4 regions of the Bacillus paralicheniformis genome follow, and region 1 is predicted to be linked to each of the others. Evidence: riboswitches for the same ligand, from Rfam matches in the RefSeq annotation. Region 1 holds a riboswitch; each other region holds the start of a gene.
The links. A riboswitch is a leader RNA that binds a small molecule or an ion and turns the genes downstream of it on or off. The one in region 1 is predicted to bind thiamine pyrophosphate.

Region 2: linked by a shared signal. The riboswitch ahead of thiC (phosphomethylpyrimidine synthase ThiC) and the one ahead of tenA (thiaminase II) in region 1 are both predicted to bind thiamine pyrophosphate.
Region 3: linked by a shared signal. The riboswitch ahead of tenA (thiaminase II) and the one ahead of tenA (thiaminase II) in region 1 are both predicted to bind thiamine pyrophosphate.
Region 4: linked by a shared signal. The riboswitch ahead of thiT (energy-coupled thiamine transporter ThiT) and the one ahead of tenA (thiaminase II) in region 1 are both predicted to bind thiamine pyrophosphate.

What each region holds. Positions count from the first base shown of each region.
Region 1 is NZ_CP023665.1:4,224,042-4,229,359, reverse strand. It holds gene aceB (malate synthase A) at 1-1,530, shown strand, start outside; gene aceA (isocitrate lyase) at 1,545-2,816, shown strand; gene CP943_RS22560 (hypothetical protein) at 2,867-3,025, opposite strand; TPP riboswitch at 3,230-3,334, shown strand; gene tenA (thiaminase II) at 3,448-4,134, shown strand; gene CP943_RS21545 (ECF transporter S component) at 4,131-4,730, shown strand; gene CP943_RS21540 (ABC transporter ATP-binding protein) at 4,705-5,318, shown strand, end outside.
Region 2 is NZ_CP023665.1:1,030,059-1,035,376, reverse strand. It holds gene CP943_RS05260 (ABC transporter permease) at 1-179, opposite strand, end outside; gene CP943_RS05255 (aliphatic sulfonate ABC transporter substrate-binding protein) at 176-1,144, opposite strand; gene CP943_RS05250 (ABC transporter ATP-binding protein) at 1,186-1,953, opposite strand; gene thiC (phosphomethylpyrimidine synthase ThiC) at 2,155-3,930, opposite strand; TPP riboswitch at 4,079-4,187, opposite strand; gene aroD (type I 3-dehydroquinate dehydratase) at 4,294-5,058, opposite strand; gene CP943_RS05235 (TetR/AcrR family transcriptional regulator) at 5,186-5,318, opposite strand, start outside.
Region 3 is NZ_CP023665.1:1,367,076-1,372,393, forward strand. It holds gene prpE (bis(5'-nucleosyl)-tetraphosphatase PrpE) at 1-289, opposite strand, end outside; gene CP943_RS06925 (monovalent cation:proton antiporter family protein) at 554-2,398, shown strand; TPP riboswitch at 2,458-2,566, shown strand; gene tenA (thiaminase II) at 2,650-3,351, shown strand; gene tenI (thiazole tautomerase TenI) at 3,326-3,937, shown strand; gene thiO (glycine oxidase ThiO) at 3,921-5,030, shown strand; gene thiS (sulfur carrier protein ThiS) at 5,027-5,230, shown strand; gene CP943_RS06950 (thiazole synthase) at 5,237-5,318, shown strand, end outside.
Region 4 is NZ_CP023665.1:3,308,908-3,314,225, forward strand. It holds gene CP943_RS16885 (GntR family transcriptional regulator) at 79-1,179, opposite strand; TPP riboswitch at 1,341-1,440, shown strand; gene thiT (energy-coupled thiamine transporter ThiT) at 1,552-2,136, shown strand; gene CP943_RS16895 (class D sortase) at 2,177-2,734, opposite strand; gene CP943_RS16900 (processed acidic surface protein) at 2,841-3,836, opposite strand; gene CP943_RS16905 (hypothetical protein) at 4,016-4,204, shown strand; gene CP943_RS16910 (response regulator aspartate phosphatase) at 4,329-5,318, shown strand, end outside.

The DNA of each region.
Region 1 (5,318 bases):
ATTTTGACAAAAGAAGCGCTGGAGTTTATCGGACGTCTTGAACGACATTTCGGGGGAAGAAGACGGGAATTGCTGCATTTGCGAACGATCAGGCAGGCTGAAATTGATCAAGGGAAGAATCCCGGTTTTTTGGCGGAAACGAAGCACATCCGCGAGGCGGACTGGACGGTCGCCCCGCTCCCCCGGGATTTGGAGGACCGCAGGGTTGAAATCACCGGCCCGGTCGACAGAAAAATGGTCATCAATGCTTTAAATTCAGGAGCCAAAGTCTTTATGGCCGACTTTGAAGATGCGAACTCGCCGACTTGGAAAAACTGCATTGAAGGCCAGGTTAATTTGCGGGACGCGGTTCGCGGGACGATTTCTTTTACGAATAAACAGGGCAAACGCTATGAGCTGAAAGAAAACCCCGCCGTCATCATTGTAAGACCGAGGGGATGGCACTTGGAAGAGAAGCATGTGCTGATCGGCGGCAAGCCCGTGTCAGCAAGCCTGTTCGATTTTGGCCTTTATTTTTTCCATAATGCAAAAGAGCTGATCAAAAAAGGAAGCGGCCCTTATTTCTACCTTCCAAAAATCGAAAACCATCTGGAAGCAAGGCTGTGGAACGACGTGTTTGTTTATGCGCAAAACGACTTGCGCATTCCGCAGGGGACGATTAAAGCGACGGTTCTCGTTGAAACGATCCTGGCGGCTTTTGAAATGGATGAAATCCTCTATGAATTGAAGGAGCATTCAGCCGGACTTAACTGCGGCAGGTGGGATTATATTTTCAGCTTTATTAAGAAATTCAGGAACAGGGAAGACGTCATTCTTCCAGACCGCTCAGCCGTGACGATGACGGTTCCAAACATGAGGGCGTACTCCCTCTTGGCGATTCAAACGTGTCATAAACGCAACGTCCATGCGATCGGGGGAATGGCGGCGCAAATTCCCGCTAAAGACAAACCTGAGATCAATGAAGCCGCATTTGCCAAAATCCGCGAAGATAAGGAACGTGAAGTAAAAGACGGACATGACGGAACATGGATCGCGCATCCCGGCATGATTCAAACGGCGCTCGATGTATTCAATCAGCATATGCCGTCGGCGAACCAGATTCATAGAAAGCGGGAAGACGTAAAGGTCGAGGAAAAAGACTTGCTGGAAGTACCGCAAGGCCGGATTACAGAAGCAGGCGTCCGTACCAATATCAGCGCCGGCATCCGCTATTTAGCTTCATGGCTGTCGGGCAGAGGCGCCGCTCCGATCGACCACTTAATGGAGGACGCAGCAACGGCGGAGATTTCCAGAGCCCAGCTTTGGCAATGGATTCGCCATCCGAAAGGGGTTCTTGACGATGGCCGGAAAGTCAACGCCGAAATGGTCAAGATGATGAAAGAGGAAGAAATGCAGAAAATCTTCGAAGAAGCCGGCATAGAACATTTTCGGAGCGGCCGGTTCGAAGAGGCCGGACAGTTATTTGAACAGCTGATTTTGGATGATGAATTCGCGGAATTTCTAACGATACCCGCTTATGAAAAAATATGATGGGGGAATGTGCGATGCTGAAAGAAAAACAACTCGCAGAAAGCTGGGAGCATGAAGAACGCTGGAAAGGGATCACAAGGCCGTATCAGGCGGCTGACGTTATTCGGCTGAGAGGCACGCTTGAGATTGAATACACGATTGCAAGGCGCGGCGCCGAAAAGCTGTGGAAGCTTCTCCACACAGAGGACTTCGTGCCGGCGCTGGGCGCTTTGACCGGAAATCAAGCCATGCAGCAAGTAAAAGCCGGATTGAAAGCGATTTATTTAAGCGGTTGGCAGGTGGCGGCCGATGCCAATTTGTCAGGGAGCATGTATCCTGACCAAAGCCTTTATCCGGCAAACAGCGTGCCGGAAGTCGTCAAAAAAATCAACCGTACGCTGCAGCGCGCCGATCAAATTCACCATATGGAAGGAAAAGAAGACATCGATTGGTTTGCTCCGATTGTGGCCGACGCTGAAGCGGGCTTCGGCGGACAGCTGAATGTGTTCGAGCTGATGAAAGGTATGATTGAAGCCGGCGCCGCGGGAGTTCACTTTGAAGACCAGTTGTCGTCTGAGAAAAAGTGCGGGCATTTGGGCGGGAAAGTGCTGCTTCCGACGCAAACGGCGGTGCGTAATTTGATTGCCGCGCGCCTCGCCGCAGACGTGATGGGAGTCCCGACCATTCTTATTGCCCGTACGGACGCGAATGCGGCCGACCTGATCACAAGCGACGTCGATTCATATGATGCGCCGTTTTTGACGGGAGAGCGAACAGCGGAAGGGTTCTTCAAAACAAAGCCGGGTCTTGATCAGGCGATTGCGAGAGGTTTGGCGTATGCGCCGTATGCCGATTTGATCTGGTGTGAAACGTCTGAGCCGAATATTGAAGAAGCCCGCCGGTTTGCACAGGCGATCCATGAAAAATTCCCGGGCAAACTGCTCGCCTACAACTGCTCCCCTTCGTTCAACTGGAAGGCCAAACTGGATGACAACACCATCTTGAACTTCCAGAAACAGCTCAGTGAAATGGGCTATAAATTTCAATTTGTCACACTGGCAGGCTTCCACGCCTTAAACCACGGCATGTTTGAATTGGCCCGCCAATATAAGCACCGCGGAATGGCGGCGTATTCTGATCTGCAGCAGGCCGAGTTTGCCAGCGAAGTCCACGGCTATACGGCGACAAGGCATCAGCGCGAAGTCGGAACGAGCTACTTTGATGAAGTCGCCCAGGTTGTGACAGGCGGGACTTCATCAACCACTGCACTGAAGGGATCGACTGAAGCGGAACAATTTCAATCCTAAAAACGTAAAAAGCCGCCCGTCATGGGGCGGCTTGCTTGTTGTCTATCAAGTTAGCAATTGACATCATTGGAAGGGGCGGTAAAAGGGTTTTCCCTAATAACAGTCAGTGTCTGATGATTTTTGTTGTTTCTTTTGGCCGGCCGGTTGTCTTTGCTGAAAGAATAGAACAAATACACAGCCATTGTCAAAATCAAGATAAACATCATCATAAATATCCCCTCCAAATTTTTTTGTCTTCACTATATTAGACGAACAAGCCTGCAAAAGGTTTCAGAAAATTAACATTTTTCCATAAATATTTTTACCCGCTGCATCTTCTGTATGAAACCCGGCGGTTCTATACAAGAATAAAACTGAAAAACTCAGGTTGACATCATAATCATTGATGTGTAGAGTAAAAGTTAATGTAATAGGAAGTCCACTAGGGGAGCCGTAAGCCGGCTGAGACAAGAAGCGATCTTGGACCCTTTGAACCTGATCTAGTTCATACTAGCGTAGGGAAGTGGAGCCGGTGTCTTTATGATTTCATCATACAAAGGCCGCTCCATTTTGGGGCGGCTTTTTTGCGTAAAAAGCGGCTCGCTCCCCCTGTGCCTTCCTTATAAAACCGATTGCTGAGGAGGCTATCTACATGAGTTTTTCTGCAGAACTTCGCCGCGAGGCAGACCCTATTTTTGAAGCCATTTTTGAGCATCCGTTTGTATTGGGACTGGCGTCCGGCAAGCTGAAAAAGGAGCAGCTTATTCATTATGTGAAGCAAGATTACGAGTATTTGAACGCTTTTATTCAAATCTACGGAATTGCAATTTCCAAGTGTCAAAACCGGAAAGACATGGAGATGTTTCATGAGCAGATTTCATTTGTATTAAACAGCGAAGTGCACCCGCACAACAACCTGTGCCGGGCCGCGGGGGTGGAGTATGAATCTCTGCAGGGCTATCCGCTTGCGCCTTCTGCCCATCATTATATCCACCATATGCTGACGACGGCGCACGAAGGCACGCTGGGAGAGATATTAGCCGTCTTGCTGCCTTGTCCGTGGACATATTGGGAGATCGGAAAAAAACTGATGATGGACGTTCAGCCTGACCCGTCGCATCCATTTTATGACTGGATCTGTTTTTACGGAGACAGAACCGATTCAATCACGACGAAGTTTTGCGCCCGCCTGGATGAATGGGCCGAAACAGCGGGCAAGGCTGAAAAAGAAAAAATGAAGGAGCTTTTTTTGCAAAGCTGTCAGCTTGAATACGGCTTTTGGGAGATGGCTTATACAGTTGAAGATTGGCCTGTGGAAATGGAGGCGGTGAGACGATGAATTGGAACATGAAAGAAGTCGTGATGGCAGTGATCTTGTCCGTTGCATGCGGCGTCATTTACTTAGGATGGTCCACCTTGTGGATCCCTGTTTCAGCTATTGTCGGGCCTGTCGGAGCGAACTTTATGTTCGGCATTTGGGTGATCGCCAGCCCGATTGTCGCTTATATCATCCGTAAACCGGGTGCGGCGCTGATTGCCGAGACGGCAGCTGCGGCGGTCGAACTGCTGACCGGAAGCCACTTTGGACTGTCAGCATTATTAATCGGTGTGTTCCAGGGAGCCGGTGCGGAAATCGCGTTTGCGATCTTTCGCTATAAGCGTTACAACTTGTTTACCCTTATGCTTTCCGGTGCGCTTGCCGCGGTCGGAAGCATGACATACAGCCTGATGGCGAACGGTTTTGCCTACTATACGACGCAAACGCTGATCATGACGCTTATCATCCAAATCATCAGCGGCATTGTACTCGGCGGCTGGCTGGCAAAAGCCGTTGTCGAAGCGCTTGCGAAAACGGGAGTCCTGAATCAGTATGAGATCATGAAGGAACAGCGGAAGAAGGATGATGCCGATGCGTTCATTTCTCGGATGCAGTAACCTTTCCGTCCGTTTTTATCATCGTCCTGAAACAGTCCTAGACCGGGTCTCGCTGTCGATTGGGCAGGGAGAGAAAGTGCTGATACTCGGTCCGAGCGGAAGCGGCAAATCGACACTGTTGTCCGTGCTTTCCGGCATCATTCCTGAACATGTCGAAGCTGAGGTCAGCGGAGAGGTCAATCGCAGAAAGAGCGCCGGCGTTATGTTTCAGGATCCGGATTCGCAGTTCTGCATGCTTCATGTTGATGAGGAAATCGCTTTTAGCCTAGAAAACCGGTCCGTCTCCCCAAAAGATATGGACGGCATCATCTCGGAGCTGATGGAGCAAGTCGGATTAAAGATAGATAAGAAAACGCCGATCGAAACCTTGTCAGGCGGTATGAAGCAGAGACTGGCATTAGCGTGCCTGCTCGCTCTGGAGCCTGAAGTGCTGTTTTTTGACGAGCCGACGGCGCAGCTGGACCCGGCCAGCCGGAAAGACATCTTTGCCTTGCTTCGTAACGTTTCACGAAAAAGCGGACAGACGATGGTGTTCGTCGAACACGTGCTGGACGGCTGTATCGAGTGGATGGACCGCGTCATTCTTTT
Region 2 (5,318 bases), 1.2 Mb from region 1:
AAAGGAGCCGGAAGCACGGTTTTTGATATGAGCTCAAATGTCCCGACAAGCTGCCATAATAAAATCAATATCACAGGTAATACAATTCCCTTCCCCCATGCCAGCCGAAAAGCGGCCGGTCTCAGTTTTGCGCCTGCTTTCGGCTGGATCGAGGGGGTGCTTGATGAAACAGCCCTCATTTGTCATCTCCTCCTTTCAGCGCTTTTTTAATAAATGAATTGTCAACCACTTCTTTTACATCAATCTCTTTGTTAATCGCTTTTAATTTAAATTGAAAATCGGCAGTCTCCTGCTGCGTTTCAATAATGCGGTCTGTGATCGGCTCATTTAACGGTTCGGTGTTATTCAGCACGTTTTCAACGACCTTTTTGTCGAGATTTTTAATTTTCGCATACGCTTCAACCGCTTCTTTCTTATGGTTTTTATGCCATTTCACGGCCTTGTCATACACCTTCAGAAAACGGATCACCTCATCAGGATACTTCTCGGCAAATTCGCTTCGTACAAGCGTAAAACCCGGGGAATACTTGTCGATTTGTTCCCCGTCAACCAATATTGCCGCGTCACTTTTGATCGTTTTAAGGGACAAAAACGGCTCCCAAATCGACCATGCATCAATCGCGCCGCTGTCAAATGCCGGCATGGCTTCGTCAGGCTGAAGCTGAATGATGTTGACGTCTGTTGGCTCCAGACCTGCTTTATCGATCACTTTATACAGAAAATCGAACCCGCTGCTGCCTTTTGCCACCGCCACCTTCTTTCCTTTCAAATCTTTTATGTCATCGATGCCGCTCCCTTTTTTCACAAGAATGCCGTTCGCCTTTAAACCGTCTTGCGAAAGACCGATTTCTTTAAAATCAATGCCAGCCGCCTGCCCTGCGATCACCGGTGAATTTCCAACCTGGGAAAAATCAAGTTTACCTGCGGCAAGACCTTCAAACTGCGGCGGACCGCTTTGAAACTCTGTCCATTTCACTTGAATCCCTTCTTTTGCGAACTCTTTTTCAAACCAGCCTTTTTCTTTCGCAAGGAGCAACGGGCTTAAGCTTTGCTGCACTCCGATGTTGATCTCTTTTAAATCTCCGCCCCCTCCGCTTGATTGGGCTGCTGAACAGCCCGCAAGAAGCATCAGGCAGCCCAGCATATACAACGGCCATTTTTTCACGTTTTTCCGCTCCTTTCTGCTCAAATCCCTGAACCTTCCTGAAAGCTGAATGTTTCCGTTGTCTCGAATTCTTTCAGCACTTTTTGTCTGATTGATTGAAAAACGGGCGATGTTCTGCTGCGCGGAAATGGCAGATCGACCGGAATCAGCTTGTGGATTCTCCCCGGCTTTGCGGTAAGAATAGCGACCCGGTTGGCTAAATAAACCGATTCGTCAATATCGTGCGTCACGAGGATCATCGTCATCTTCTTTTCTCGCCAAATGTCTGTCAGAACATCCTGGAGATGCTTTCTCGTAAAGGCGTCCAAGGCGCCGAAGGGTTCATCAAGCAGCAAAATCTCAGGCTCCCTGAGCAAAGCCCTGGCAATCGCGACCCGCTGCGACATACCTCCGGACAGCTCGCGTGGATACTGTTTCTCCGCGCCTTTCAGCCGCACCGTTTCAATCAATTCATCGACTTTTTTTCGCACCGCCGGTTCTTTCAGGCTTAAATCTGCGGCGATATTTTGCTCGACCGTCAGCCATGGAAAAAGCCGATGCTCCTGAAAGATGAAACCTTGCTGAATCCCCGGGCCCTTGATTTCTCTTCCGTTCATGCTGATTCGCCCTTCATAATTCCCGTCAAGACCGGCAGCGATTTTTAAGAGCGTGCTTTTCCCGCATCCGCTTGGACCGATGACAGTCAGAAATTCGCCGTTTTCGACCGTCAGTTTCACGTCTTGAAGCACGCTTGTTTTAAGGCTGCCGTTTCCAAATGCTTTTTCATTTACACGAATTGATAAAGACATCTTGTTCCCCTTTCTTTTCTAAACTGAAAATAAAAAACTCTTATCCCAATTGAGATAAGAGCCTTCGGTTGACCGATCAGCGCTGATGAAATTTTCCGAAATATTAAACAACATACTAATTCATATTATTCCGACCTGTCAACCCCATATTATAAAAAAACAGATGAAAGGTTCCCCTTTCATCTGCAGTATTGCCCGTTTTTAACTGTAAATGCTGCCGCCTGCTTTTTTAAATTCCTTCGCCTTCTCTTCCAATCCTTTTTGAATAGCCTTTTGTTCATCAAGGTCGTTTTCCTTGGCATAGTCGCGAATATCCTGGGAAATTCTCATACTGCAAAATTTAGGCCCGCACATTGAACAAAAGTGTGCCGTTTTGGCGCCTTCCGCCGGAAGGGTTTCGTCATGGTATTCAAGCGCTCTTTCCGGATCGAGCGACAAATTGAACTGGTCCCGCCAGCGGAATTCAAAGCGCGCCTTGGAAAGCGCGTCATCGCGGATTTGCGCGCCGGGGTGCCCTTTGGCAAGGTCAGCCGCATGGGCCGCGATTTTGTATGTTATGACGCCTTCGCGGACATCGTCTTTGTTCGGCAGTCCCAAATGCTCCTTCGGCGTCACATAGCAAAGCATGGCCGTACCGTACCAGCCGATCATCGCCGCTCCGATTGCCGATGTAATATGATCGTAGCCCGGTGCAATATCGGTCGTCAGCGGGCCGAGCGTGTAAAACGGCGCCTCTTTGCAAATTTCCATCTGCTTGTCAACATTCTCTTTAATTTTATGCATCGGCACGTGTCCCGGTCCTTCGATCATCACTTGAACATCATGCTTCCAGGCGATTTCCGTCAGCTCGCCGAGCGTCTCCAATTCGGCAAATTGGGCCTCATCATTCGCATCGGCAATCGAGCCGGGCCGAAGGCCGTCCCCGAGCGAAAATGCGATATCGTATGTTTTCATAATCTCGCAAATCTCTTCAAAATGAGTGTACAGAAAGCTTTCCTCATGATGAGCCAAACACCATTGCGCCATAATTGCCCCGCCGCGGGATACAATTCCAGTGACGCGCTTTGCCGTCAGCGGCACATACCGAAGAAGGACGCCGGCATGAATCGTAAAATAATCAACGCCTTGCTCAGCCTGCTCGATTAATGTATCGCGGTAAATCTCCCAAGTGAGATCTTCCGCGACGCCGTTTACTTTTTCAAGCGCCTGATAAATCGGCACAGTCCCTACAGGAGCTGGACAATTGCGGATGATCCACTCCCTCGTTGTATGAATATCTTTACCTGTGGACAAGTCCATCATCGTATCGGCGCCCCAGCGGATGGCCCATGTCATTTTTTCTACTTCTTCTTCAATCGAAGAGGTGACAGCGGAATTGCCGATGTTGGCATTGATTTTCACGTGGAAGTTGCGGCCGATAATCATCGGTTCGCTTTCCGGATGGTTGATGTTTGACGGAATAATCGCCCGTCCGCTTGCCACTTCATCACGAACAAATTCGGGAGATACATGCTCTCGGATCGCGATAAATTCCATCTCGGGCGTAATGATCCCCTTTCTTGCGTAATGCAGCTGGGTGACATTTTGACTTTTTTTCGCGCGCAGCGGTTTTCGTTTCAACCCTGGATAGCTGTTGCTCGCTTTCTCTTTGCTTTTATAGCCGTTATCCTCCGGTCTGATTTCTCTGCCTTCATATTCTTCGGTATCGCCGCGCTCCCTGATCCAGGTCGCCCGCAAAGGTTTCAGCCCCTTAAGAATATCAACCTCTGCATTCGCGTCCGTATAGGGACCGCTCGTGTCGTAGACGCGGACAGGCTGATTTTCTTCGGCGCCAAATGAACCCGTCGTCGGACTTAGCGAAATTTCTCTCATCGGCACTTGAATGTCAGGTCGCGCCCCTTCGACATACACTTTGCGGCTCCCTGAAAAACTTGACATAATCGAGATGTTTTTTTGCTGTACTGACTCCTGTTTCATGTAAAAATCCTTCCCCTCTAAAAAATTGATCAGGACGAAACTCCGGAACAGCACCAGCACAAAAAAACCAGGATCATATGATGAACCTGGTTTTACAGTCAGTAAAATCACTGGAAGACAGACGGACCATACCCATTCCCCATCTTCTCCCGAATCCTTTTTACTTCCCCACGCTGGTACGAACCAGATCAGGTCCAAAGGGTTAAGAAACACATGTTTCTCTCTCAGCCCGCAGTCGGGCACCCCTAGTAAAGCTATTCAATTCATTTTTTATCGTAACACACCGATTTGGCAAGTGAAAAGGATGGAAAAATATATGAATCTTTTTCACTATAAAAGGGATCAGAGCGGCGCACCCAATGATTATAAATTGCGATGAAGCACATCAAGTATATGTTTCAAATCCGTCGCCTCAATTTGGCCAGGTGCGGATGCTTTTTTCGCTGCGCCGAACGTCACGGCCGAGCCAAATACCTCTCCGGCGAGCCGGCTGATCAAGCCTTTTCCGGCCATCGACATCGTGATAATCGGCCGCTTCGCATACCGCTCATGCATCATATGAGTCGCCTCAAGCAACACCAGCACATCTGCCGGTGTTTCAGGCATCACCGCGATCTTAGGGAAATCGGCGCCAAGATCCTGGGCTTTTCGGAGACGGGAAACGATCTCTTCCGCTCTCGGCGTCTTCCCGAAATCGTGGTTGGATATAATGACAAAGACATGCTGCATATGAGCCGATTGAACTAGTTTTTCCACATGATGCTCTTCATTGAACAGCTCGACATCAATCACATCTGCCAGCCCTGTTTTTACTACGGCATGATTCAAGGAAAAGTAAAATTCCTTACTGACTTCTTTTTCGCCGCCTTCCTCCGCGCTGCGAAATGTAAATATCAACGGGATATCCTTTAAGATCTCCCGGATGTCAGCCAATACCTTTTTCACTTTGTCAACGTCTTCGACATCCTCAAAAAAATCCGCCCGCCATTCGGCAAGATCCGGATTAATCGATAGAAGAAAAGCAGCTTCTTCTTTCAATTGTTCATGCGTTTTTCCGATGAGCGGCACGCAAATTTTCGGGGCTCCTTCTCCGATGGCCACCCCTCTGATCTTCACCGTATTCAACAACGGCCTCACTCCTGTTCTCTATATTACAAGGGTCTTTGCATTAACGGTACCGAAGATTGGCCGTAAGCACAAGCAGAAATTAAGAAAGAAGGCTAAACACTTAAAGCACTTATATACCAACATGAGATCACCTTTCGATAGCTTGCTTGTTTAAAAATGAATCTACTATTCCTTGCAGAATATGACTCATTTCTTCAGGAGTTTCCTTCCGGCCTCTCTCAAACCATTTTGAAAGGATGTTCCAAAAGCCCCCTGCGCTG
Region 3 (5,318 bases), 1.5 Mb from region 1:
TCTCCAGCCCGTGCTGCAGCTTCACCGGATTGCCTTTGAAAAAACGGTACAGCTTATTGCAGTGATTGCCGGGCACATATCGCACAGCTCCTTCTTCAACGGCCCGTCCTACAAATTCAACGACCTCCAGCGATTTTGGCCCTCTGTCTGTTAAATCCCCGAGAAAGACAAGTGTTCTGTTTTCCGGATGAACGGGAAACCCCGATGACAGCGAGTAACCGAGCTTTTCAATCAGCGCAATCATTTCGTCATAGCACCCGTGAATATCGCCGATTACATCATATTTCATGCGTTTTCTGCCTCCTGTCTGCGTATGTATATACATTGCCCAGTCCATATATAAATCAAGCTTCAGCGACTTTCGCCGGAGAAAATCAGGCATATTACTTTTTTTTCTGAGCGAGCATTGTTAAAATCGATTTTTACACCTGTGAGAAAAGAGTTCAGACGGTTCTTTTCCCACATGAAAATGTCTAAAAAGATGTCCCTTTTATTTTTAAAAAAGGGAACGCTAATCATACCCGGAAACCGGTTTTAGAGGAGGTACCAGTTTATGGAGCACACATCTGTCTCATCTTTAGTTGTCGTACTGATTATCGCATTTTTAACGCCCATCCTGCTGCACCGTTTCAGGTTAAGCATACCGGTGGTTGTCGCTGAAATTATCATGGGTCTTATTATCGGAAAAAGCGGGTTCGATCTGGTCGCCCAGCACGATACATGGCTCGAAACTTTATCGATGCTCGGATTTATCTTTTTAATGTTTTTAAGCGGGCTTGAAATCGATTTTTCCGCATTTGAAAAAGGAAAGAAAAAGCAGCTGCTTCCAAGCGGAAAGGAAGCGCCGAATACATTTAAAACGGCTTCGGTCATCTTTATTGCCGTCTTTATTTTATCGCTCGGCCTTTCTTACAGCTTTGTCATGGCAGGATTTATTGACAACGCCTTTTTAATGACGCTGATCATTTCGACAATTTCGCTCGGGGTTGTCGTTCCGACGCTGAAAGAAGAGCGTCTCATGAAGACAAATATCGGCCAGATTATTTTGCTTGTCGCCGTCATTGCCGATCTTGTCACGATGATTCTGCTTGCAGTGTTCGCCTCAATCTACGGGGACGAAAACAGCAATATGTGGCTGCTGATGATCTTATTTGCCGCCGGCGTCGTTTTATACCTGTTCGGAAGGATATTTAAAAAGCGGCCTTTTGTCGAAGTGCTGTCAAAAGGAACGATCCAGATCGGCACAAGGGCGATATTTACGCTGATCATCGTACTTGTGGCGCTGTCCGAGTCGCTCGGTGCAGAAAACATACTTGGCGCGTTTTTGGCCGGGGTGCTTGTTTCGCTGCTTTCGCCGAACAAGGAGCTCGTTCAGCAGCTCGATTCATTCGGATACGGATTCCTCATCCCGATCTTCTTTGTGATGACAGGCGTCAAATTGGACATTTGGTCACTGTTTGGCAATCCGAAAATTTTAGTGATGATCCCGCTTCTGTTTGTGGCTCTGTTAATCAGCAAAGTCGTTCCGGTGCTGTTTTTGAAAAAGTGGTATGACATGAAAACCGTGCTGGCTTCCGGTTTTCTCCTGACTTCCACGCTTTCTTTGGTGATCGCGGCGACAACGATCGGCGAGCGCATCGGCGTCATTGACGCGCAGATGTCCGGCGCGCTGATTCTGGTCGCTGTCATTACATGCATCATCACACCGACCGGCTTTAAAAAATTAATGCCGAAAACGGAAAGCGAAAAAGAGAAAAAGACGATCACCTTTATCGGCGCAAATCAAATGACGCTGCCAGTCACGCTCGAACTTTCTCCGGAAGATTATCACGTCAGAATCCTGCATGTCCGGCAGGAAAAAAAGGAAGAAAATCTGGCGGACCCGGTGTTTGATGTTGAAGTTTTGCCTGATTATGAATACGAGACGCTTCAATCATTCGGCGTTTTCCAAACGGATATACTCGTCGTGGCCACTGGCAGCGAAGAGCGCAATACAGGGATCGCGCTTTTTGCGAAGGAGCAGAAAGTCGCGAGAATTATCGCCAGCGCAGATTCTCCAGACGCCGAATCCAGACTGAAAGATAACGGAATTGATACATTCTCTATTCTGCTTTCTACAAAAACGCTGCTGCGCGCGCTTATCGAGGCGCCTGGCGTTATGAAACTCCTGACGAACCAGGATGCGTCGCTGTATCAGATCAATATGAGCAATGAGCGATTTGACGGTGTTCTGTTAAGGGAGTTTCCGTTTACGGGAGATGTTATCTTCGTCCGAATTTTCCGCGGGGTGGACAGCATCGTGCCCCACGGGGATACAAGGCTGCAGTTGGGTGACAGGCTGATCGCCACCGGTTCGCGCGAATATATTGCGGAATTGAGAAAAACGCTTGGAGACTGATGCTTGACCATTTTGCAATTCGTGATAAGATAAAAGTATAAACTGAATGAACAAGAAATGTTTTCCACTAGGGGAGTCCTTGATAAGGGCTGAGATAAAAGTGTGACTTTTAGACCCTCATAACCTGAACAGGTTCAAACCTGCGTAGGGAAGTGGCACGGTATTTGAGTATGTATTTATGCAAATTCCAAACCACTTTCCTTGCGGGAAAGTGGTTTTTTTATGTTCAGAATCGAAGGAGGAGCCTCGAAATGAAGTTTTCAGAAGAATGCCGAAACAGCGCTGCAAAATGGTGGGAAGGCAGTTTTGTCCATCCGTTTATTCAAGGGATTGGAGACGGCACACTTCCGGTTGATCGATTTAAATACTATGTCATGCAGGATTCCTACTATTTGACCCACTTTGCCAAAGTCCAATCCTTTGGTGCGGCATATGCTCGCGATTTATATACGACAAGCCGGATGGCTGAACACGCGAAAGGCACATATGAAGCCGAGATGTCGCTCCATAGGAAATTCACCGATCTATTGGGAATCACAAAGGAAGAACTGGAGTCGTTTCAGCCGTCGCCGACAGCGTATGCGTACACATCGCATATGTACCGTTCTGTCGTGAGCGGCAGTTTTGCGGAAATACTGGCCGCTTTGCTTCCTTGCTATTGGCTCTATTATGACGTCGGCGAAACGTTAAAAACGTGCAGGCCTGACAGCGCGATTTATCAGGAATGGATCGCGACATACGGAGGCGACTGGTTTAAAGAACTTGTGACAGAACAGATCAACCGCTTCGATGAGCTGGCTGAAAACGCCGATGAGAAAACGCGCGCGAAGATGAAGGAGAACTTCGTCATCTCCAGCTTCTACGAATACAGCTTCTGGGATATGGCCTACCAAAAAGAAAGCTGGTCAAAAAGCGGGGTGGATCAGCTTGCATCTGCACGCGATCACCGATGACAAGCACTCTGTGGAAGAGCTTGCTGCAAAAATCATCTCGATTCAAAATGCCGTTGACTTTATCCATATCAGGGAAAGATCAAAAAAAGTAAGTGAAATATCAAGTTTAATCGACCGCCTTGCCAAAGAAGGGGTTGATAAGCGGAAACTGATCATCAACGACAGGGTTGATATCGCTTTGTTTCATCACATTCACCGGGTTCAGCTGCCTTCACACGGCTTTTCCGTCAAAAGTGTGAGGAGCCGTTTTCCGCATTTGAAAATCGGAAAGTCCGTCCATTCGCCAGAAGAAGCGGTTCAGGCTGAAACTGAAGGTGCAGATTACGTGCTGTTCGGCCACATTTTTGAAACGGACTGTAAAAAGGGCCGGAAAGGAAGAGGAGCTCTCAGTCTGGCTGAAGTGAAGGCGGCTGTCCGCATTCCGGTCATTGCGATCGGGGGTATTACCGAACAACGACTGGCGGAAGTCAAAATGGCAGACGGCATCGCCGTGATGTCGGGGATCTTTTCTCATGACAGACCGGATGAGGCGGCCGCGCGGCTTGCCTGTCTCGCGAAGGGAGATTCATATGAGAAAGCGCTATGATACGATCGTGATCGGCGGAGGCATCATCGGGACATCCATCGCTTACCATCTTGCGAAAGCGGGGAAAAAAACGGCCGTGTTTGAAAGCGGAGAAGTCGGCAAAAAAGCGACGAGCGCGGCGGCGGGCATGCTCGGCGCCCATGCGGAATGCGATAAACCCGGTACCTTTTTCGAATTTGCCAGAGCCAGCCAAAAAGCCTATCAGCGGCTGACGGGCGAATTGAAAGACTTAAGCGGCATCGATATCAGAAAGCATGACGGAGGGATATTAAAGCTGGCATTTTCAGAAAGCGACCGCGAACACCTGATGCAAATGGCTGCACTGGATTCAGTGGAATGGCTTGAAGCCGCTGAAGTATATGAGCTGGAACCGCATGCCGGAAAAGGGATTCTCGGCGCTAATTTCATTCGGGACGACATCCATGTCGAACCGGCCGCAGTGTGCAGGGCATTTGCCAGGGGGGCCCGGATTCTCGGTGCCGAGGTCTTCGAGTTTACCCCCGTTTTATCGATCGAATCTGAAGCGGGGGCCGTCCGCGTCACTGCTGCTTCATGCACCGCGGAGGCGGAGCACGTTGTCATTGCAAGCGGTGTGTGGAGCGGTGCTTTCTTTAAACTGATCGGCATAGACAAAAGCTTTTATCCTGTCAAAGGGGAGTGCCTGTCTGTGTGGAATGACGGCATCCCTTTGACGAGGACGCTTTACCATGATCATTGCTACATCGTTCCGCGCCATAGCGGAAAGCTTGTCGTCGGCGCGACAATGAAGCCCGGGGATTGGAATGAACAGCCGGAACTTGGCGGAATCGAGGAGTTGATCCGAAAGGCCAAGTCGATGCTCCCTGACATTGAATCCATGAACATCGACCAATGCTGGGCCGGATTGCGCCCGGAAACAGGGGATGGCAATCCATATATCGGCAGACACCCTGAAAATGACCGGATATTGTTTGCTGCCGGACATTTCAGAAACGGCATCCTCCTGGCACCTGCAACCGGTGAGATGATAGCTGACATGATCCTCGGCAATCCGGTCAAAACAGAGTGGGCCGAGGCGTTTAAAGCGGAGCGAAAGGAGGCTGTGCACAGGTGAACATTCAGCTCAACGGCCGGAAAATAGAGTGGAGAGATGACGGCGGCACGATTTACGATTTACTCGCATCCTACAGTTTGGAGAATCGTGTTGTCGTTGTTGAAAGAAACAGGCAGATTATCGGAAAAGACCAATATCAAACAGTCAAACTGGAAGAACACGATGTCATCGAAATCGTTCATTTTGTCGGAGGGGGATAAACCGTTATGTTAAAAATCGCAGATCGTCAATTCTCATCAAGATTATTGCTCGGTACAGGGAAGTATCCGTCATTTGAAATTCAAAAAG
Region 4 (5,318 bases), 920 kb from region 1:
TCATTCCGGAGCTTTGTAACAGGATATATATTCTTCTCATTTTCATTCACGCTGGTTTGCGGATAAAGATTGTGCAGCCTACCTTTTCAGCTTGGCGGTCGAATGTCTGACAACCAGTTCAGGTTTGTAGACGGTGGAATGCTCTAGCTGATTCGTGTTGCGTCCCTCAACTTTGGCAATCATCCATTTTGCCGCCTCAATCCCCATCTGCATTTTCGGATGAGTGACTGACGTCAGCTTCACTTCAGATGCCTCGCTCAAATGTGAGTCGTCATATCCGACAATCGAAATGTCTGCCGGCACTTTCAAACCGAATTCCCTCACGACATCCAACACCATAAGCGCTATCTCGTCATTATAGCAGAATATGGCAGTCGGACGATCTGATGAAGAAAGCCGCTTCCTGGCTTCAGCTATCGTTTTTTGTTTTTTGTTCTCTGTTGTGTACGTCACGACCATTTCAGGGTAAAACGACAAGCCGTTTTCTCTGAAAGCACGGATAAATCCTTTCATCCGGTTGGCGCCCTGCATATCGTCCTGTTTAAAGAAACCGAACACTTTTTCATGGCCGAGTTTAATCAAATGCTCAGTGGCGATAAAGCCGCCGTGTTCATCATCCAAAATGAAATGGGGCGGATTTAGCTCCTGATAAAATTGGTTGATCATCAAATACGGAATATGATGTTGTTCAAGCGTCAGATAGTAACTTAAATTCGGGTTAAAGCTTCCTGTTTTCGTCGGCTCCACGATCAACCCAGCAATTTTTTTATCGAGCATATTCACAAGGCATTGTTTTTCTTTTTCAATGTCATTATTGGTGCTCGCGACGACAAGGGTGTATCCTTCGCTGGACAGTGACGATTCGATTCCTCTTATAATAGAAGGAAAAATGTAATCCGAAAGGTAAGTCGTAATAACCCCGATCATCTTATTTCTTTCCCTTCCTTTTTCAGAAAGCTGAAGACGGTGAGAGCAATACGTCCCTGAGCCCTGCTCTCTGTATAAAAGCCCTTCATGAACAAGGTCGCCAATCGCTTGCCGGATCGTGTGCCTGCTTACATCAAATATTTTCATCAATTCGTTTTCCGAATGAATTTTTTCCCCCGGCTTCACTTTGCCTTCATATATCCACGATTTAATTTTATTTTTCACCATGCTGTATTTTGTAGGTTCACTCATCAGATCAACCCTTTACTGATCTTGTACGTACGAATACGTTCTATTATAAAGGAAAAGATGTTTGCATTGCTACATATTGGAGAAATTAAGCAAAATTTTTCGAAAAATCAGCTTGTCGTCCGTTTCTTTTTTTAGTATAGTAGAATATAACTAAATAACTTGATGACCACAAGGGGAGCCTCGAGGCTGAGAGTGAACGACCGTTCTGACCCTTTGAACCTGTTAGTTAACGCTGGCGTAGGGATGTGGCAAAGTCATTTCTAATTGCATCCAAAGCAGTGCGTGGAAAACTTTCCTACTCCTTCCCCGCATTGCTTTTTTTATTGGGAAAGAAGTCCAGTATCCCTTTGTTCATCAAAAGTGAGGGTTATGATGAATCAATCTAAACAACTTGTACAGCTGATTGAAATTGCGTTTATGACAGGAATAGCACTTATACTTGATATGGTGTCCGGAATGTTTTTAAAAATGCCTCAAGGCGGTTCAATCGCCGTCATGATGATTCCGATCTTCCTGATTTCCTTTAGATGGGGGCTGAAGGCAGGGCTGGCAACCGGGTTTTTAGCCGGATTGCTTCAGTTCGTCACTGGAGGATATTACGTAGTTCATCCTCTGCAGCTTTTTCTTGATTACTTTATCGCGCCTACAGCCGCGGGGATCGGCGGCTTTTTTGCCGGATCGATCAGAAATGCTTCAGTCGAGAAACAAAAAGGAAAGATCATTTTCTATGTTACGCTGGCCGTCTTTCTCGGAAGCGGACTGAAATTTCTCGCTCATGTCATCAGCGGCGCTGTCTTTTTTGGAAACTATGCGCCTGAAGGCACTCCGGTATGGATTTATTCCTTGGTATATAATGGAACATATATGCTTCCGTCTTTCATTGTCTGCACAATTGTCCTTTGTTTACTGCTGCTAACCGCGCCAAAACTCTTGGAAAACAGATCAGACATGAGATAGCATAAAAAAACAGCGGACTCGCCTGAGATTCCGCTGTTTTTTATGATTTAATCAAATCCGCGACCAATATATACCGCTCCGGTGCTGAACCGATAAAGTCAAAAGGATAGCAGGTGGAAACCGTCAATGTTGCTCTCGGCTTTGGTACAATCACCGTCCGGTCATCCGCATCCACGATCCGCACCTTTTTCACTTTGTATGTAAAAGTTCCGTAGGAAGCTTCAACAATTAACTGATCGCCTTTCCCCACTCGGCCGAGTTTTCGGAAAACCGTATCCCGGTGGCCTGATAAAACCGAGTTGTCATCTTCTCCAGGCAGAACGGAACCAGCGAAATGGCCCACGCCTTTTTGCAGCTCGTCTTCATCTGTCCCGTGATATATAGGAATCCTTGCATTGATTTTCGGAATGACAAGATCACCGATTTTCTCCCCGGTTTTAAATGTTTGATCAATCACCGTTTTTTCTTTTTTCGCCGTCTGAATCGGAGGTTTTTCAGGCTTTTCTTCTTCTTTCATCTGCTGAAATGAAAAAAGAGCGTAGCCGTGCATTAACTTGAACACATTCGTTGTTGTAAAATAAGCGCCGCACACAACCATCACAATAGCTGCGAGCCAGATGATTTTTTTTCGATGTGCCTTAATTTCCTTTCACTCCTTATAAAAACTTCCCATTCTCTACATAATTAGAATGGGAAGTGACATGTTAAGCCGCTTTGCGAAGCCTTCTGATCATGAAGAATCCGCCAAACATCAGAACGGCGCCTAAGATCGACCATTCCGCGTAATGCCCGGCTGTCTTTGGAAGCTTTGCACCTTTAACCGTCTTTTTCACATGAGATGGCTTTGAATCATGTTTGACAGCCGTTTGGGTTTGCTTCACTTTTGACCCTGTATCATGAATTAAATCAGATCCGATCATGTCAGGCGTCAGCAATACATCCAAAATGAAGTTGCCTTGCAGATCGTATACTTCCACCAGAAGGCTTGCTCCCTTCAGATCTTCCGCGCTGACAAGCGTTGTCAAAGACACTTCTTTTTTCTTTCCGTCTTTAACAAGATAGTATTTTGTTTTCACTTCAAGCGTCTTCTGAAGATCGTTTAAAATGGATAGCATTTCAGCGATATCCTGAGCTGACAGCTCTGATACAGACTCGAAATCGGCTACCGCTTCAAGACGTTCTCCAAGAGCCATCAAATCATTTTCAAGGTTTGGATTTTTATCGCGCACCTTTCGGAGATGATTCACGAGCCTTTCCCACTCCTGATCATCCACACCCAATTCTTGAAACAGGTTCCCGATCTGAAAATCGTCTTCTTCATATGTCACAGTGAAAAGCGCATCATCCAATTCGTATTCAAACATAAACACGTCGAGAATGTTTTGGCCGCTTTCCATATAGCCATTTTCAACAAAAAGGTCAGCCGCTTCTTTTTCGCTCAATCCGTATTCTTTTAAATAGGATGCCAAAAGTTGATTAGTCAGTCTTTCCCCTAAAAAATCTTTCAACTCTTCCACCGACTCAAAATCTTTTAAACTTTCATCATATGTATCCTGTAAATAAGCTTCCAATTCTTTTTCTGTCATTCCTATTTCTTCAAGATACTCTTGAAGCTCGGCCTGTTTCGGCGCGGCAAAAGCACCAGCTGCCGGCACTAAAACCAGGATGCAGACCAATAGTGACATCAGCCTTTTTTTCATTTCTTATGACCCCCTAAATTTATCTTTCATTTTGATTATAGTGGAAATATTTTTAAAAACATGTATTGTAATTGAAAATCTTTTCGTCTATAATATTTTGTTCTTTTTCCTGTTTAAACAGGCATAATCTTCCCCTCTATTGAATGTAATATAGTAAAGCGAATAGAGGAGGTATGCAAATGAACCCTTACTATATGATGCTCTTATGTTACGTCCTATCGATCATCCACTTTTTAATAGGCTACCGGGAAGCCCTGAAAATAAGCGGAGCTGACGGGCTGGTCAACGGAACCGCAATGATCTCCTGTATTCCGCTTGGCGCGGTTTTCGCTTTTTTCGCGCACTTTTTTTGGAAAATGACGATTTAATTTCAGAAATGAACTTTTCACCGGCGAACTTGCATTTCAGCGTTATTCACAGACGGCAGCAGTTTATGCTATGATTAATAGAACTTCAATTTACAAAAAATTCACAAAGATTGGAGGGAAGAGAATGGCCAAAGCCGTGGCTTCACAAGAAGTCGCCAATATGCTCAACGACTGGTACATACTGATGAAAAAACGAGACATTTCAGGCTCGATCGAAATGAAAGATGACATAGATAAAGCAATTGAAAAAATGGAAGAAGATCATGACGTTCTACTCTATTATCAAATGCTCGATTTTCGCTTAAGGCTCCTTCTTGAAGATATCTCCCAATCTTCCACCGAAAAATTGGAGGCCATCAGTTTTCAAGACAAAGATCCAAAAAGTACGGACGACAAGCTGAATTATTATTTTTACCTGTTTAAAGGGATTTATGAGGACTACAAGCAAAACCATACAGAAGCGCTCAATTTTTTCAGAATAGCGGAAAAAAGACTGAGCGTCATTCAAAATGAAATTGAAAAAGCTGAATTTCATTATAAAATCGGTGTTTTGTATTACAACTTAAAAGCGACATGGCTGTCGATTCATCACATCAACATTGCCTCCGGCATCTTTCAAGGGTATGACGGGTATGCCAAGCGGGTCATCAACTGCAAAATGCTGATCGGGCTCAATTATATTGACCAATTTAAGTTCTCCGAAAGTGAAGTATTATTAAAAGAAGCGATCGAAAAAACCGAAAAAATCGGCGACCAATTCCTTTTACCGTGTACCTACTATAATATGGGCTTTTTGAAGAGTAAGGAAGACAAGCAGGAGGAAGCGCTAAAGTATTACAATAAAGCTTTTGCAATCAAAGATTTTGAAACGAAAGCCAAGTATGCTTACCTTCTTTGCGTTTATGAAAACACAAGGTCTCTTTTCAAAACCAACGCACACAAACAAGCATTTAAATGGATCGAAGTGGGCTTTAAAAAATCCCGGGAAATGAACAGCGAAATTTTCGAATTGAAATTCAAAATTTTATATACATTATATTCTGATACACAGAATAAACTGGAAATAATCAAGGACTATGTTCACCAGTTAGAAAATGAAAAAGCCTGGGTAGAT